4 regions of the Streptomyces sp. NPDC088707 genome follow, and region 2 is predicted to be linked to each of the others. Evidence: riboswitches for the same ligand, from Rfam matches in the RefSeq annotation. Region 2 holds a riboswitch; each other region holds the start of a gene.
What was found. Region 2 has a riboswitch for cyclic di-AMP ahead of ACIP84_RS06115 (LysM peptidoglycan-binding domain-containing M23 family metallopeptidase). Riboswitches for the same ligand answer to the same signal wherever they lie in the genome.
Positions count from the first base shown of each region.

Region 1 (3,518 bases), on a different contig from region 2:
CCGGCGAGCTCCCGGCGTACGCGGCGGCCGGCTGGCTCTCCCCCACCGAGCCGCTCGCGCTCTCCTCGATGCGCGCCCGCCGGCTGGCCCGCTCCTTCGCCGCCCGTACGTACGGGGCACCGGCGGCGCGGGCCGTAGGCGAGTACGAGTCCTTCGCGACGACCCTGGCGTTCCTGCGGGACCGGGCCCGGCGCGGCACGGCCGGACCCGACTTCCCGGCCCGGGAGCAGGAGTTGCTGCACCACCTGTGGCAGCGCCGGACGGTCGCCTCCCCCGCCCTCACGTACGCGGCGCGGGCGACGGGCCAGGTCTGGGCGCCGCCGCAGTATCTGGACTACGACGGCTTCAATCCGTACCGCAGCTAGCCGCGGACGCGACCGCCCCCCAACAGCCGCCGCGAACTGCCGGTGGCGGTCCGCGGGGCCTCCTAGCGTGCCGGTACACCTTTCGTACCCATCCAGGAGGTTGCAGCATGAAGTACACGAGTCGCCCCGCTGTCGGGGGTACCGCGGCCGCGCTCGCGGCCGCCGCGCTGGTTCTCGGCGGAGCGGGTGCCGCGTCCGCGCAGTCCTCGCCCAAGCCCGGGCAGATCACCTCGGCGCAGCTGGAGGCGCACCTGGCCAAGGCGGTCGAGCAGGAGCGCACGGCGGCGGCCTGCACTCCGGCCTGCGCCGGTCAGATCGTGTAGCGGTCCCACCCGACGGACGAGGAGGTGGAGATGAGCACCGCGGACCGTTCCGGAGCGGGCAGGACATGGTGCCCGAGCGGCAAGGCCGACGCACCGGAGTCGGTCGTCCTGGGAGTGCGGTCGGGGCAGGGCGGCGAGGTGGTGTACCTCGCCGATCCCGTGCCGGCCCGAGACGTCCTGCCGGTCGTCCCGAAGGATGTCGAGCCGACCCGGGTCCTGCGCTTCGCGTCGCACTGCGTCAGCAACTGTCTGCACCGCAGGGGCAATGACTGCGGCCTGGTGGAGCGGGTGGCCGCGACGCCGGCGGACGAGCAGCGGAGCGTGCCGCGGTGTCATCTGCGCCCCCACTGCAAGTGGTGGGTGCAGGTCGGTGTGGACGGCTGCCGCAGGTGCCCGGCCCTGGCGACCACCGTCGTCGAGGGCGACGACCTGGGTGCGCTGGTCGCCGACCCCGGCACCACCCAGGAGCAGTTGGACGCCTGGATCGCGGAGGCCGGAGCCGGCGTGCCCGCACGGTAGGGCGGGCGGACCCGCGTCGCCCTCGTGGCGACGCGGGGTGGGCCGGAGGCCGGTGGGCCGGAGGCCGGTGGGTCAGAGGCTGAGGCCCTTGGAACGCAGCCACTCCGCCGGGTCGAGGCCGGAGCCGCCGGGCGTGTGCACCTCCATGTGGAGGTGGGCGCCGGTGACGTTGCCGGTGGCGCCGACGCGGCCGATCGTCTCGCCGGTGCCCACGGTCTGGCCCGCGGAGACCGTCATGGAGGACATGTGGGCGTACCAGATCTCGGTGCCGTCCGAGAGCTCCAGGACGACGCGGTAGCCGTACGAGCCGGACCAGCCGGCCGACTTGACGGTGCCGCCGTGGACCGCCTTGAGCGGGGTGCCGGTGGGAGCGGCGAAGTCGAGGCCGGTGTGGTAGCCGGAGGACCACATCGAGCCGGACTGCATGTAGGTGGCGCTGAGGCTGTAGGAGGAGAGCGGCAGCGTGTAGCTCGCGGCCAGTTTGGCGAGGCGCTCGGCCTCGGCCGCCGCCTCGGCCTTCGCCCTGGCCTCGGCTTCCGCCTTCGCCTTGGCCTCCGCCTCGGCCTTGGCCTTCGCCTCGGCGGCCGCCTTCTCCGCCGCGTCGGCCTTGGCCGCGGCCTCCGAGGCGGCCTTCTCGGCCGCCGCCTTCTCCGCCGCGGCCTTGTCGGCGGCGTCGGCGGAGGCCTGCTGCTGCTCGGCCTGCTGGAGGATGCGGGCGCGCAGGGCCTCGCCCGCGTCGCCGGCGCCGGGCGCGGCCTTCGTGGCCGGGCCGTCCTGGGTGACCAGGCCGGCCTGCTGCATCTGCGGGGCCTTGGCGCCCTGCTCGTCGTCGAGGGTGGCGTACGTGGCGCCGGTGAGCGGGTTCGGGTTGGCGCGGGCCGCGCTGACCGTCTCCTGGGTCTCCTCGGGGAGGAGGTCGCCGACACCGGGGAGGTCGTGGGCGTCCGGCAGGTGGAGGTCGGGCAGGTCCGGGAGCGATATGGCCACCGGGGGCTTCTCCTGCGCGGTGGCGAGGCCACCCGCACCGACGGCCGCGATCACACCGACGCCGAGGACGGTGGAGGAGCGGGCGAAGTTGGAGCGCTGCTTGACGACACGGTGGCGGCCGCCGGAGCGGCTCTCGGCGCGGAGGGATCCCTCGGTGGGGTTCCACTCGGTGTCCGGGGCGGCAGGACCCGCACCACCACCGAAAGCATCGAAGGGGGCTTCGGGTGCGGGAGTGTTGGACGCCACGAAGGCGCGCTCCTTTCCTTCCTTCTCGCCTACCGGGTTAGCTGACGGGTTCGGAGCAGGAAGGTCTCCTACGGGCACGGTCGCACGAGTGCGAGGGCCCGATTCACCCCAAGTAGTGGTTCCCCGGTTCCTTTTCAGGATTCGGCGCGTGCGCACGGTGCCGCCTCTTGCGACGGCTGGGACGACCGCGCTGCGTTATCGAACGTTAATAGACACGGGGTGCCGATTCCAAGCTGTTCCTCTTGATCATTCATTGAATTGGGAGGGAATGGTCCGAGTTGACCCCCCTTCAGCAAGGAAGGCCCAAACCCTCGCGATCTGACGTTATGTCAATTGTTATCGCAGTGACACCTTGCGGCTACGGCCGGTGACCGGGCCCGCCGCCGGGGGATCCGGACCCGCCAGGGGATCCGGACCCGCCCGGCGGCACCACCGGCATCGTCCGGCGCCGCTCCGGCTGCCCCGTCGCCGGACGGCTCACCGCGAGCAGCGCCATGTCGTCGGTCGACCCGCCGCCCGTGTGCAGCCGTACGTCGTCCACGAGCGCGTCGAGCAGCTCCTCGGGCCCGGGGAAGATCCGCCCGGCGAGCCGTTCCCCCGGGTCGTAGAACACGCCCCCGGCGTTCCGCGCCTCCGAGAGGCCGTCGGTGTAGAGGAGCAGGGTCGCGCCCGGCGGGTACGGCCGCGCCTCGGCCCGGTCCGGCCACGCCGCCAGATCGCCCATGCCGAGCGGCAGCGCCGGCTCGCCTGGCTCCATCGTGTCCAGGCGCCCGTCCGCGTACAGCATCAGCGGAGGCGGGTGCCCGCGGTTGACGACCCGTACGAAACCGTCGAAGGTGCCGCTCCCGTCACCGCGCGGGATCTCGGCGAGCACGGCCGTGGTGAAGCCCTCGAAGGCGTCGAGCCCGTGCCGGCGGGTGCCTTCCCGGGCGAGGGCCCGCTCCAGCCGCTGCGCCACGCCTTCCAGGGTCCGCTCCTGCTCGGCCGCCTCCCGGAACGCCCCGATGACGACGGCGACGGCCTCGACCGCGTCCATGCCCTTGCCCCGGACGTCGCCGACCACGAGCCGTACCCCGTA
Region 1 is NZ_JBIVLV010000003.1:661,078-664,595, reverse strand. It holds gene ACIP84_RS13900 (PrsW family intramembrane metalloprotease) at 1-365, shown strand, start outside; gene ACIP84_RS13895 (hypothetical protein) at 473-688, shown strand; gene ACIP84_RS13890 (hypothetical protein) at 719-1,207, shown strand; gene ACIP84_RS13885 (M23 family metallopeptidase) at 1,280-2,440, opposite strand; cyclic di-AMP (ydaO/yuaA leader) riboswitch at 2,452-2,597, opposite strand; gene ACIP84_RS13880 (PP2C family protein-serine/threonine phosphatase) at 2,799-3,518, opposite strand, start outside.
Region 1: another riboswitch for cyclic di-AMP. It lies ahead of ACIP84_RS13885 (M23 family metallopeptidase); the one in region 2 lies ahead of ACIP84_RS06115 (LysM peptidoglycan-binding domain-containing M23 family metallopeptidase).

Region 2 (3,518 bases):
GCCCGTCGAGGCCGACGGCTGGATCTACCGCCAGGCGGGCGGCGCCGGGCGCGCCCTGCAGTGCCTGCGGGTCCACGTGCCGTACGCCACCCGGGGCGACATCGTGCGCGTCCATCCCGGCGAGGAGTGGATCCACGTCCTGGAGGGCCGGGTGCGGCTCGCGCTCGGCGAGGCCGTCCACGTCCTCGATCCCGGGGACAGCGCGCACTTCGACTCGCTGACCCCGCACCGGATCGGGGCGGCGACCCCCGGAGGGGCCGAGCTGCTCTTCGTCCACACCCTGATGCAGAGCCCCGTCGCCGAGCTGTGTCTCGGCGACGGAACTCCGCACCGACGCTGATCCCGCGTACTTCCTTCGACAGAAAAGGGCTGAGATGTCCGATAAGTCACGAGCCGTCACCGGCGAAGAGCGAGGCGAGGGCAAGTTCCCCAAGGGTCTCGTCCTGCGCCTCTTCGCCTATCTGATCGCCGGCCACCTCTTCGCCGGCTTCCTCTATCTGCTCTTCATGCTCGGCGGGCAGAGCCAGTAGGTCCTGGTCACGCCTCCGTGAGCAGCCGCTCGCGCAGCAGCTCGCGGGTCTCAGGGGACAGCTTCAGGCCCTCGGAGAGGTAGGCGTCCACCGAGCCCCAGGTCGCCTCGATCGTCTCGAAGGCGCCCCGCAGATACTCCACCCGCGCGTCGAACAGCGGGCTCAGCAGCTCCATCACCTCGGGCGACATCGCGTCCGGGGCGGTGGAGCTGCGGCGTACCTTGTAGCGGCGGTGCGGGTCGTTCGACTTCACGTAGTCGGCCTCGATCGCCTCCCGCTCGACCCCGACGGCCAGCAGCGTGATCGCGATGGACAGCCCGGCGCGGTCCTTTCCGGCCGCGCAGTGCATCAGGGCGGGCAGGCTGTCCTCGGCCAGTGCGTGCAGGATCCGGCTGTGCTCCGGGGTCCGCTCGACCACCATCTTCCGGTACGAGTCGGACATTCGGGTCGCGGCCTTGCCGTCGCCGAGGATGTCCCGCAGCTGCTCGATGTCGCCGTCTCGGACCAGCTTCCAGAACTCCTTTCCGTCGGCGGGGTCGTTGAGGGGTATGTTCACGTTCCGTACGCCCGGCAGATCGACGTCCGGGCCTTCGACCTTCCGGTCGGCGAGGTTCCGGAAGTCGAAGACGGTGTGCAGTCCGAGCGAGTCGAGGAAGGTGACGTCCTCCTCGGTGGCGTGGGCGAGGTGGCCGCTGCGGTAGAGGCGGCCGGGGCGTACGGCGCGCCCGTCCGTCGTCGGCAGGCCGCCCACGTCCCGGAAGTTGCGGACCTCGGCCAGCTCGGGCTCGTTCGCCTCGATGGGCGGGACCTGCGGCAGCTGCTGCGTCACGGATGCTCCTGATGGTCGACGTTCGGGTGCCCGACGCGAGATCGGTTCCAGGGGCAATCATCCAGGTGGGGCCGTGTCGGCGCACCCCCCTGGACGGGAATGGGTGATCTGTCCGAATTGGGGCCTTGCGTATAACGCGCCCTGTTTACAGGCGAGATGAGCCGCAGCGCGTGAGCAGGGTCATAGAGGTGACGGATCGTGGCCGACGGGCCCGGCCAATTGCCGTACGGAAAAAGGAGATCGAGGGTCCGTCATCCACGGAGGGTGACCGGGATTACCGGTGAAAACCCGTGGCCGGAATGCCGGTGGAAATCACTGGCTTGTTCGCGTCGACCCCGCTCGTCTAGCGTCACCGTCAATCCGGTCGGACCGCCGAATCCTGCCACCGTCCGGAATTCCACTCATCCCATGCGTGGCAGGAGCGGGGGACCCAGGAAGTACGCCGGTCCCGCGACGCAGGACGGCTCGGGGTGAAGCCGCGTGAGAGCGCGGCCGGACATCTCCCGTCCGAACCCGACAGCTCACCTCGTAGGCGCCGGAGAGGAATTCGCCATGCCCGCGAAGGGTAAGCACCGCCGCATCAAGTCCAACCGCCTCACCCGCGGAATCGCCGCAGCCGGTACGGGAGGCGCCGTCGTCGCCCTCCCGCTCCTCGGTGCCACCGGCGCCCACGCCGCCGAGCAGGCCGCCCCGGCCGCCGCTCCCGGCCAGGCCGTCACCGCCGCCGCCCAGGTGAAGGCCCCCGCCCTCGCCAAGGCCGCGCCCGCCGCCGCGAAGGCCGCGCCGAAGACGTACTCCGTCGTGCGGGGCGACTACCTGTCGAAGATCGCCGCCGAGCACCACCTCACCGGCGGCTGGCAGAAGCTGTACGCGGACAACCGTCAGGTCGTCGGCGAGAACCCCTCGCTCATCATGCCCGGCATGAAGCTCACCCTCGGCGCCAAGAGCACCGCCAAGGCCGCCGCGCCGAAGAGCGCCGCGCCCAAGGCCGCCCCCAAGAGCACCGGGAAGAACGGCGACACCTCGCGCGCCTCCCGGAGCAGCGAGCGCTCCGCCGCCCCGGCCGCGAGCGCCCCGGCCGCGGACACGACCGCCGCGAAGACCGCGAAGTCCGCCGGCGCCGAGACCTCCGCCTCCGGCTGGTTCGCCCCGGTCAGCGGCGGCATGTCCACCCCGTACCGCGCCGCCGGCTCCATGTGGTCCTCCGGCTACCACACCGGTGTCGACTTCATGGCCTCCACCGGCACCACGATCGTCGCGGTCGGCCCCGGCACCGTCTACTCCGCCGGCGACGGCGGCGCGTACGGCAACCAGGTCGTCATCCAGCACGCCGACGGCACCTTCTCCCAGTACGCCCACCTCTCCTCGATCTCCGTCTCCGCCGGCCAGACCGTGAGCGGCGGCGAGCAGATCGGCCTCTCCGGCGCGACCGGCAACGTCACCGGCCCGCACCTGCACTTCGAGATCCGGACCGGGCCGGACTACGGCTCCGACATCGACCCGATCGCCGCCCTGCGCCAGCACGGCGTGAACATCTGACGCACCGTCGTCACCCCGAGGCCCGGCACACGCGTGACGCGTGCCGGGCCTCCGGCGTGCTTCCCGGTCTATTCCGGCTTGGCAAACTCTTTATCGGTGGCATATGTCACCCGCCGTCAACCCCTCCTTACGGTCGCGTAGGTCACATCCGAAAGGGAAGGATGTGCTCCCGTGGCAGACGATTCGAGATCAAGAGACAAGCACGCATTCGGGTCGTACGCGGCGATCGGTGACAGCTTCACCGAGGGCGTCGGAGACCCCGGGCCCGACGGGACGTACGTCGGCTGGGCGGACCGCTTCGCGGTGCTGCTCGCCGACCAGCTGCCGGAGCACGACGCCTTCCGCTACGCCAACCTGGCCGTACGCGGGCGCCTCCTCGACCAGATCGTGGCGGAACAGGTCCCCCGGGCGAAGGAACTCGCCCCCGACCTGGTGACCTTCTGCGCCGGCGGAAACGACATCATCCGCCCCGGCACCGACCCCGACGAGGTCGCCGAGCGCTTCGAGCGAGCCGTCGCCGAACTCACCTCCGCCGTCGGCACCGTGATGGTGACAACCGGCTTCGACACACGAGGCGTCACGCTCCTCAAGCACCTGCGCGGCAAGATCGCCACGTACAA
Region 2 is NZ_JBIVLV010000001.1:1,374,368-1,377,885, reverse strand. It holds gene ACIP84_RS06130 (helix-turn-helix domain-containing protein) at 1-340, shown strand, start outside; gene ACIP84_RS06125 (DUF6126 family protein) at 375-530, shown strand; gene ACIP84_RS06120 (tyrosine-protein phosphatase) at 538-1,359, opposite strand; cyclic di-AMP (ydaO/yuaA leader) riboswitch at 1,720-1,907, shown strand; gene ACIP84_RS06115 (LysM peptidoglycan-binding domain-containing M23 family metallopeptidase) at 1,912-2,898, shown strand; gene ACIP84_RS06110 (SGNH/GDSL hydrolase family protein) at 3,070-3,518, shown strand, end outside.

Region 3 (3,518 bases), on a different contig from region 2:
TCTGCTCGATGACGGCGAGGACGGCCTTCTCGACACCCTTGCCCAGGTAGCGGTTCGGGTCACCGTCGCGAAGCTCGATGGCCTCGAACGCACCGGTGGAGGCGCCGGACGGAACAGCAGCACGACCGGTGCTGCCGTCGTCGAGGCCGACCTCGACCTCGACCGTGGGGTTGCCTCGGGAGTCCAGGATTTCCCGGGCTACGACGACGTCGATGGACGGCACGAGCATCTCCTTTTTGGGATGTGACGCTGGATGTGACGCAAGGTCGGTGCAGGGTCGCTTGGCCTTGCGACAAGAGCCTAACCGGCTCGGGGGCTCCGGCCAGCCGGGCGCCCGCCCCCTGGGACGAAAAAGGACCCAAGGGCATGCATGTAGGGACGAAGGACCCCAGATCTACCGGCCGGTAACCGCGCCGGGCGTCCGGTTCGCCCGCGGGCTCTCCCCTTAGTACCTCCGCGAGTACCGCCGTACGCCGCCATACGACTCCGTACGACTCCGGAAACGGGGGAACCCCGGCCCGACGCGCACGGGGGATGGGCGCGCCGGGCCGGGGTGGTCACCGCGGGAGGGTCGGAGGGGCCGCGTGAGCCGCCGGACTCACGCGAGCCGCCGGGCTCACTTCAGGTGAAGCTGCTGGCCCGGGTAGATCAGGTCGGCGTTCTCGACGACGTCCTTGTTCAGCTCGAAGAGCTTGGTCCAGCCGCCCTTGACGCCGTGCGCCTGGGCGATCTTGCCGAGGGTGTCGCCGGCCACGACCTTGTACTCGCCGTCGCCCTTCTTGACCTTCTTGCCGGTCGGGGTGGTGACGGTCTTCTTCGCGGCGGCCTGCGGAGCGGCCTGCTGCTGCGTGGCCTTCTTCGGGGCCTGGCGCTGCTCGCTGCGGGTGGTCGGCTGCTCGGCCTTCCGCTCCTGCTGCGGCTGCTGGGTGCTCTGCTGCGGCGCGCTCTCGGCGGCGCCGGTGTTCGGCGAGGCGCCGGAGAGGCCCACGCCGCAGGACGGCCAGGCGCCCTTGCCCTGGCCCGCGAGGACCTTCTCGGCGATGGCGATCTGCTGGGACTTCGACGCCTGGTTGGCGGTCGCGGCGTAGGCGGTGCCGCCGTACGCGGCCCAGGTGGAGGCGGAGAACTGCAGGCCGCCGTAGTAGCCGTTGCCCGTGTTGATGGACCAGTTGCCGCCGGACTCGCACGCGGCGACGGTGTCCCACTCGGAGACCGTGGCGGCCGAGGCGGTGCCCGCGGTCATCAGCGGGGCGGCGACGGCGACACCGGTGACGCCGACGAGCGTGACGACCTGGGTGGCCTTGGAGGGACGGCGGTGTTTGCCCTTACCGGAAAACAGCATGGAGATTCTCCTCACCGACGCCTGTGAGGTGAGCTGTCGGGTTCGGGCCGGAAAGTTGCCCGGCCGCGTGTCCTAGCACGCGGCTTCACCCCAAGCCGTTCGCCGGCCGTCTGTCTCAACGGCCGGGACCGGCACTTACCTTGGGTCCCCCACTCCTGCCTTCGGCGCTTGCGCGACGACTGTTCCCATCGGCCGACGGCAGGATTCGGCGTTTCGGTCGACGGGGCCCGCGGTGGCGAGCGGTGACGACCGTAGACACAGACCCACCGGAAGTTCAAAGAGGCGTATTGCGGAAATAACGCCCCTACTTGCCTTCCGGTGGGGGGTGTTTGTGCAGGTGAGAGGTGACGGGAGCAAAGTTTGCGGACGGGACACGCCAGTTGGGGCGAAGAGACCCATGTCTCACTTGCCCAGAACCGGACATACAGCCCCGAATCACTCCGCCGGGGCGGTCGAACCGTTCGTCAGGTCGAGGGCCTGACCAGGGAGGATGAGGTCCGGATCCAGGCCCACGGTCTGCCGGTTGGCGTCGTAGAGGGCGGTCCAGCCGCCGGGGAGTTCGTTCTCCTGTGCAATGTCGGACAGATTGTCGCCCGGCTGCACGAGGTAGGCGCCCGACTTGCCCTGACTGTCCGTTGCGTCCGATTCCATCGACGCGTCAGCCGGAGACTTCCCCGCGGGCTTTTCGGCCAACTTGTTGTCCGACGAGGCATGTCTACCTGATTCGGCAGAACTGTCCGGGTTGCCGGTTTCCTCCGGGGCGGCGTCGCCCCGGTGCTTCCCGGTTCCGGGAGTGGCCGGCGACACGTCGTCCGTCGGGCCGCCGGGCGTGGTCGCCCCCGGCCCGGTGGGCGTACCGGGCGTGACCGGCGTAACGGACTCATCGGGCGTGCCCGGAGTGGTGGGCACCGTCGGGTGGCTCGGGTCGGTCGACACGGAGGGGCTCGCCGGGGTGGTCGGCGAGACGGGAGCGGTCGGCGAGACGGGAGTGGCGGGTGCGGTGGGCGAGGCCGACTCCGTGGCCTTCTTCGCACCTTCGGAGTCCTTGGACTCCTTCGCCTCCGCCGAGGACGCCCCGGAGGTCCCGGGAAGGCCGGTGGTCCAGTTCGACTCGGGAACCGGGCCCGTGGGGGCCTTGGGGACGCTCGCGGGGCCGGGGTCCACGCCGGGCGAGGTGCCGTCGTTCGTCAGGCCGGCGATCGGCGCGCAGGTGGCCCACTCGGTGGAGCCCTTCGCAAGGGCCTTCTCGGCCACCGCGATCTGCTGGGCGCGGCTGGCCAGGTCGGGGCTGGGCGCGTACGTCAGGCCGCCGTTCCGCTCCCAGCTGTCCTGGGTGAACTGGAGCCCGCCGTACATGCCGTTGCCGAAGTTGGCGCTCCACTGGCCGCCGGACTCGCACTCGGCGACGCGGTCCCAGGTGGCGGCGTCGGCGGCGGAGGCGGACCCGGTGGCGAGCAGCGGCAGCGCCATGGCGGAGCCGGTCACGCCCGCGGCGACGACGATTGCGGGGGCCTGACGGGGGCGACGGTGACGTCCGTTCCCGGAACGCATAGGAGCGCCTTTCGCGTGACGACTGTGTGGACGACCCGAGTTGCCGGACGTGGCCGAATTACTCAACCACGTTGACGAACCGAGCTGACGGGGAAGGTAGCCGTATTCGAACGCTCATCACAAGTCGATGCACCCGCGATCACGTGAAGATCACAGTTCTGACGGATCATCACTTCGTGGAGGTCGTGCGGAAGGGGAGAACTCCACCGGAAGCGTGCGCAATCCGCGCATGATGAGCCCTCCGCGCCAGCGCAGTTCCTCGGGATCGGCGGCAAGTCGCAGGTCCGGAAGGCGCGTCAGCAGGGTGGCGAGCGCGGTCTGTCCCTCGAGCCGCGCGAGCGGTGCGCCCAGGCAGTAGTGGATGCCGTGCCCGTACCCGAGGTGCTGGTTGTCGCGCCGGGCCAGGTCCAGGACGTCCGGCCCGTCGAACCGCTCCGGGTCCCGGTCCGCGGCGGCGAGCACCACGAGGACGGGGTCGCCCGCCGGGATGTCCTGCCCGCCGATGGTCAGCGGCTCGGTCGCGTACCGCCAGGTGGCCATCTCCACCGGCCCGTCGTACCGCAGCAGCTCCTCGATCCCGGTCTCCAGGAGCCCGGTCTCCCCCGCCGCGATCGACGCCTGGAGC
Region 3 is NZ_JBIVLV010000010.1:306,150-309,667, reverse strand. It holds gene eno (phosphopyruvate hydratase) at 1-229, opposite strand, end outside; gene ACIP84_RS28815 (transglycosylase family protein) at 617-1,342, opposite strand; cyclic di-AMP (ydaO/yuaA leader) riboswitch at 1,346-1,519, opposite strand; gene ACIP84_RS28810 (transglycosylase family protein) at 1,778-2,893, opposite strand; gene ACIP84_RS28805 (cytochrome P450) at 3,044-3,518, opposite strand, start outside.
Region 3: another riboswitch for cyclic di-AMP. It lies ahead of ACIP84_RS28815 (transglycosylase family protein); the one in region 2 lies ahead of ACIP84_RS06115 (LysM peptidoglycan-binding domain-containing M23 family metallopeptidase).

Region 4 (3,518 bases), 880 kb from region 2:
GGCCAAGCGGGCGGCCCACTTCTCGATCCATCCGCACCAGCACCGCGACACGGCCGCCTGGCAGTACACCGTCGACCCGGGCGGCACGGCCACCGACTACTTCAACATCGGACTGGGTTCGGGGTCCGGCAAGTACGACATCTCGATGATGGGCCCCAACCGCTTCCTGCGCCGGTTCATCGGGGACGCCTCCAAGGCCGGCAAGGCCGTCGAGGTCACCTCCCGGTTCGCGACCGAGGCGGGGACGGGCCGGACGGCCCTGTGGTTCAAGCTGAGCAACACCTCGGCCGGACCGGTGACGTTCACGATCCGCTCGAACGCGTACCGCACGGACGGCCCCTGGACCTACACGGTCCCGGCCGACTCCACGCGGGAGGACTTCTTCAACGCGGTCGCCTACCACAACGGCTGGTACGACTTCACCGTCCTGGCCGACATCGACGGGACCTGGTCGCGCCGGTACACCGGTCACATCGAGACCGGAGTGCCCAGCATCACCGGGTGATCCCACCCTCCGAGAGCGGGGCGGCGGCTTCTCCGCCGCCCCGCGCCCGCGGACGGGCCGTCAGGCTTCCATCGGTCGGGCCGTCAGCGTCCGGCGTGCGCCGCGCGGTGGATCGTCGCGTCGAGGAGGGCCACCGCATCGGCGGCCGTACGGCCCGGAGCACGGTTCCACGGCCCGATCAGCTCGTGCCACCCCCGCGACCGGAGCTCGGCCATGATCCAGGCGGCCGCCTCGTTCATCGTGGTCGCGCTGCCGTAGCCGAGACGGTGCGCGGCGAGGAGCGCACCGCAGACACACCGGGCCCCGCGCGCGTCGCGCAGTTTGTACGGGGCGTTCTGCCAGCCCCACTCCGTCAGCACGAGGCGCGCGTAGCCGAGGTGGACCGAGGGGCGCAGCTCGGCCCGTCCGATGCGGCGCCAGGCGTGCAGCCGGTCGGGAAGGACGGCTCCGATCCGGCCGGGAAGCCGGCGCTCGGCGGGGAGGGACGGCGGCAGCGCTTCGAGCGCGTCGGCGACGAGCCGCTCCACCGGCACGCTGAGCAGGTCACGCCAGCCCTCGACTGCGGGTGCGGGCGTCGACGGCTCGGTCCAGTCCGTGACGATCCGCTGCCATGCGGCGCTCTCGTAGAGGGCGGCGGCCTCGCGGTCGAGGGTCTCGGGGTTGAGCAGGGAGGCGGAGGACGGCATCCGGGTGACTCCTCGGTCGGGTGGCTCCATCTTTCACGAGGAATGTCGGTTTTGCTACGTATGCCCTTGCGTGTCCTCGCGACCGAACAGGCCGCTTATCACCCACTTCCCCATTAACCGAATTTGCGTGCGCATTCGGACATTACGCACCCGGTGACGCGACTCACTTTCCCCGCGACGCGCCGGCGACCGGAATCCGCGCAGGCCGTACGGGACAAGGAAGTTCGATGCCGAGGAGTCACCATCGATCTTGAATTCCATGAATTCGGTGATCCTTTCGCCGACACCCGGACACAGATCCTCTTGTTCTCCGTCGCATTACTGGCCTACGGTCACCTCCATTCGAGTGGATCGCCGAATCCTGCCACCGCTCGAAACACCTCCCTTTCACCCGATGGCAGGAGCGGGGGACCCACGAATACGCCGGCCCGGATTCCGGAACGGCTCGGGGTGAAGCCGCGTGCGCGCGGCCGGACATCTCCAGTCCGAACCCGACAGCTCACCCCGAAGGCGCCGGAGAGGAATCCCGTCATGCCTGCTCACGGTAAGCACCGCCGTCCCCGCCGCCGCCCCGTCTCCCGTGGACTCGCGCTGGTCGGCACGGGCGGAGCCGCTCTCGCCCTCCCGCTGATCGCCCCGGCCGTGGCCGGCGCCGCGCCCGTCTCCGGAGCTCCGGAATTCGCCGCCCAGGCCATCACCGCTCCCGCCGCTCCGGTCGCCGCCAAGGCTCCGGCCGCTCCGGCCGCCGCGCGCACCTACACGGTCGTCAGCGGCGACTCCCTTTCCCTGATCGCCCAGAAGAAGGGAATTCAGGGCGGCTGGAAGGGCCTTTACAGCACCAACAAGAGCGCCGTGGGTGACAATCCGTCACTTATTCACCCGGGCCTTGAACTGACGCTTCGTCCGGCTTCCGTGAAGGCCGCGGCTCCCGCGAAGGCCGCGGCTCCCGCGAAGGCCGCGGCTTCCGCGAAGGCGAAGAAGACCGCCACGACCGAACGGGCGAGCCGCTCCGAGCGCCGGAGCGCCACCCCGGCCGTCGCCACCGGCGGATCGGCCGCCGCTCCCGTTGCCGCCGCCGCTCCGGTGAAGGCCGCGCCCGTCGCCGCCACCCAGTACGCGAACAACCTCGACGGCTGGATCCGCCAGTCGCTGGACATCATGGCCCAGCGCGGCATCCCCGGCTCGTACGAGGGGATCCATCGCAACATCATGCGGGAGTCCTCCGGCAACCCCCAGGCCATCAACCTCTGGGACTCCAACGCCGTGGCCGGCACGCCCTCCAAGGGTCTGCTCCAGGTCATCGAGCCGACCTTCCTGGCCTACCACGTGCCCGGCACGTCGATGGACCTGTTCGACCCGGTCGCCAACATCACCGCCGCCTGCAACTACGCGGCCGACCGCTACGGCTCCATCGACAACGTCAACGGCGCCTACTGATTCCGGAAGTGCCCGGTGAACCAGGAGGTGGCGAGCTCCGCCACCTCCTCCAGGGCGCCAGGCTCCTCGAAGAGGTGTGTGGCGCCCTCCACGACCTCCAGCCGGCTCTCGCACCGCAGCAGCGACTCGGCCCGCCGGTTGAGGTCCAGGACCAGCGCGTCCCTGCCGCCGACCACGAGAAGCGTCGGGGCCTCGACCCGCGCCAGGTGGTCGGCCGCGAGGTCCGGCCGGCCACCGCGTGAGACGACGGCGGCCACGGAGGACTCGACGTCGCCCGCCGCCCACAGCGCGGCGGCCGCTCCCGTACTGGCCCCGAAGTAGCCCAGCGGAAGGCCGTCGCTCTCCGGCCGTCCGGCGAGCCACTCCGTGGCGCGGGCCAGCCTGCCGGCGAGCAGCGGGGTGTCGAAGACATGCGCCCGGTCGACCGCCTCGGCCTCGGTGAGCAGGTCGAACAGCAGCGTTCCCAGTCCCGCCCGGTTGAGCGCCCCCGCCACCGCCCGATTGCGGGGGCTGTGCCGGCTGCTCCCGCTGCCGTGGGCGAACAGGACGATCCCGGTGGCGCCCTCGGGCACCGCGAGCCGGCCGGCCAGCGTGACACCGTCGGCGACGGGGATGCGTACGTCCGCGTCCTGGACGACCGGTCCGTGGACGGCGCGGATGCGGTCCAGACAGGCGACGACCTCAGCGTCCGGGGTCTGCGTGAAGTCCTGGTAGAACTGCCCGATCGCGTAGAAGATCTCCGGCGCGTGGACGCTCACCGTCTCGTCGGCCTCGCCACCGAGCCGGGCCGTCCATCCGTGGGGCGCCACCGGCACCGCGAGGATGATCCGGGCGGCGCCCCGGGCCCGCACCACCCGGCAGGCCGCCAGCGCCGTGGCGCCGGTGGCGAG
Region 4 is NZ_JBIVLV010000001.1:494,795-498,312, forward strand. It holds gene ACIP84_RS02315 (phosphocholine-specific phospholipase C) at 1-505, shown strand, start outside; gene ACIP84_RS02320 (hypothetical protein) at 589-1,191, opposite strand; cyclic di-AMP (ydaO/yuaA leader) riboswitch at 1,534-1,717, shown strand; gene ACIP84_RS02325 (transglycosylase SLT domain-containing protein) at 1,723-2,628, shown strand; gene ACIP84_RS02330 (phosphoribosyltransferase family protein) at 2,622-3,518, opposite strand, start outside.
Region 4: another riboswitch for cyclic di-AMP. It lies ahead of ACIP84_RS02325 (transglycosylase SLT domain-containing protein); the one in region 2 lies ahead of ACIP84_RS06115 (LysM peptidoglycan-binding domain-containing M23 family metallopeptidase).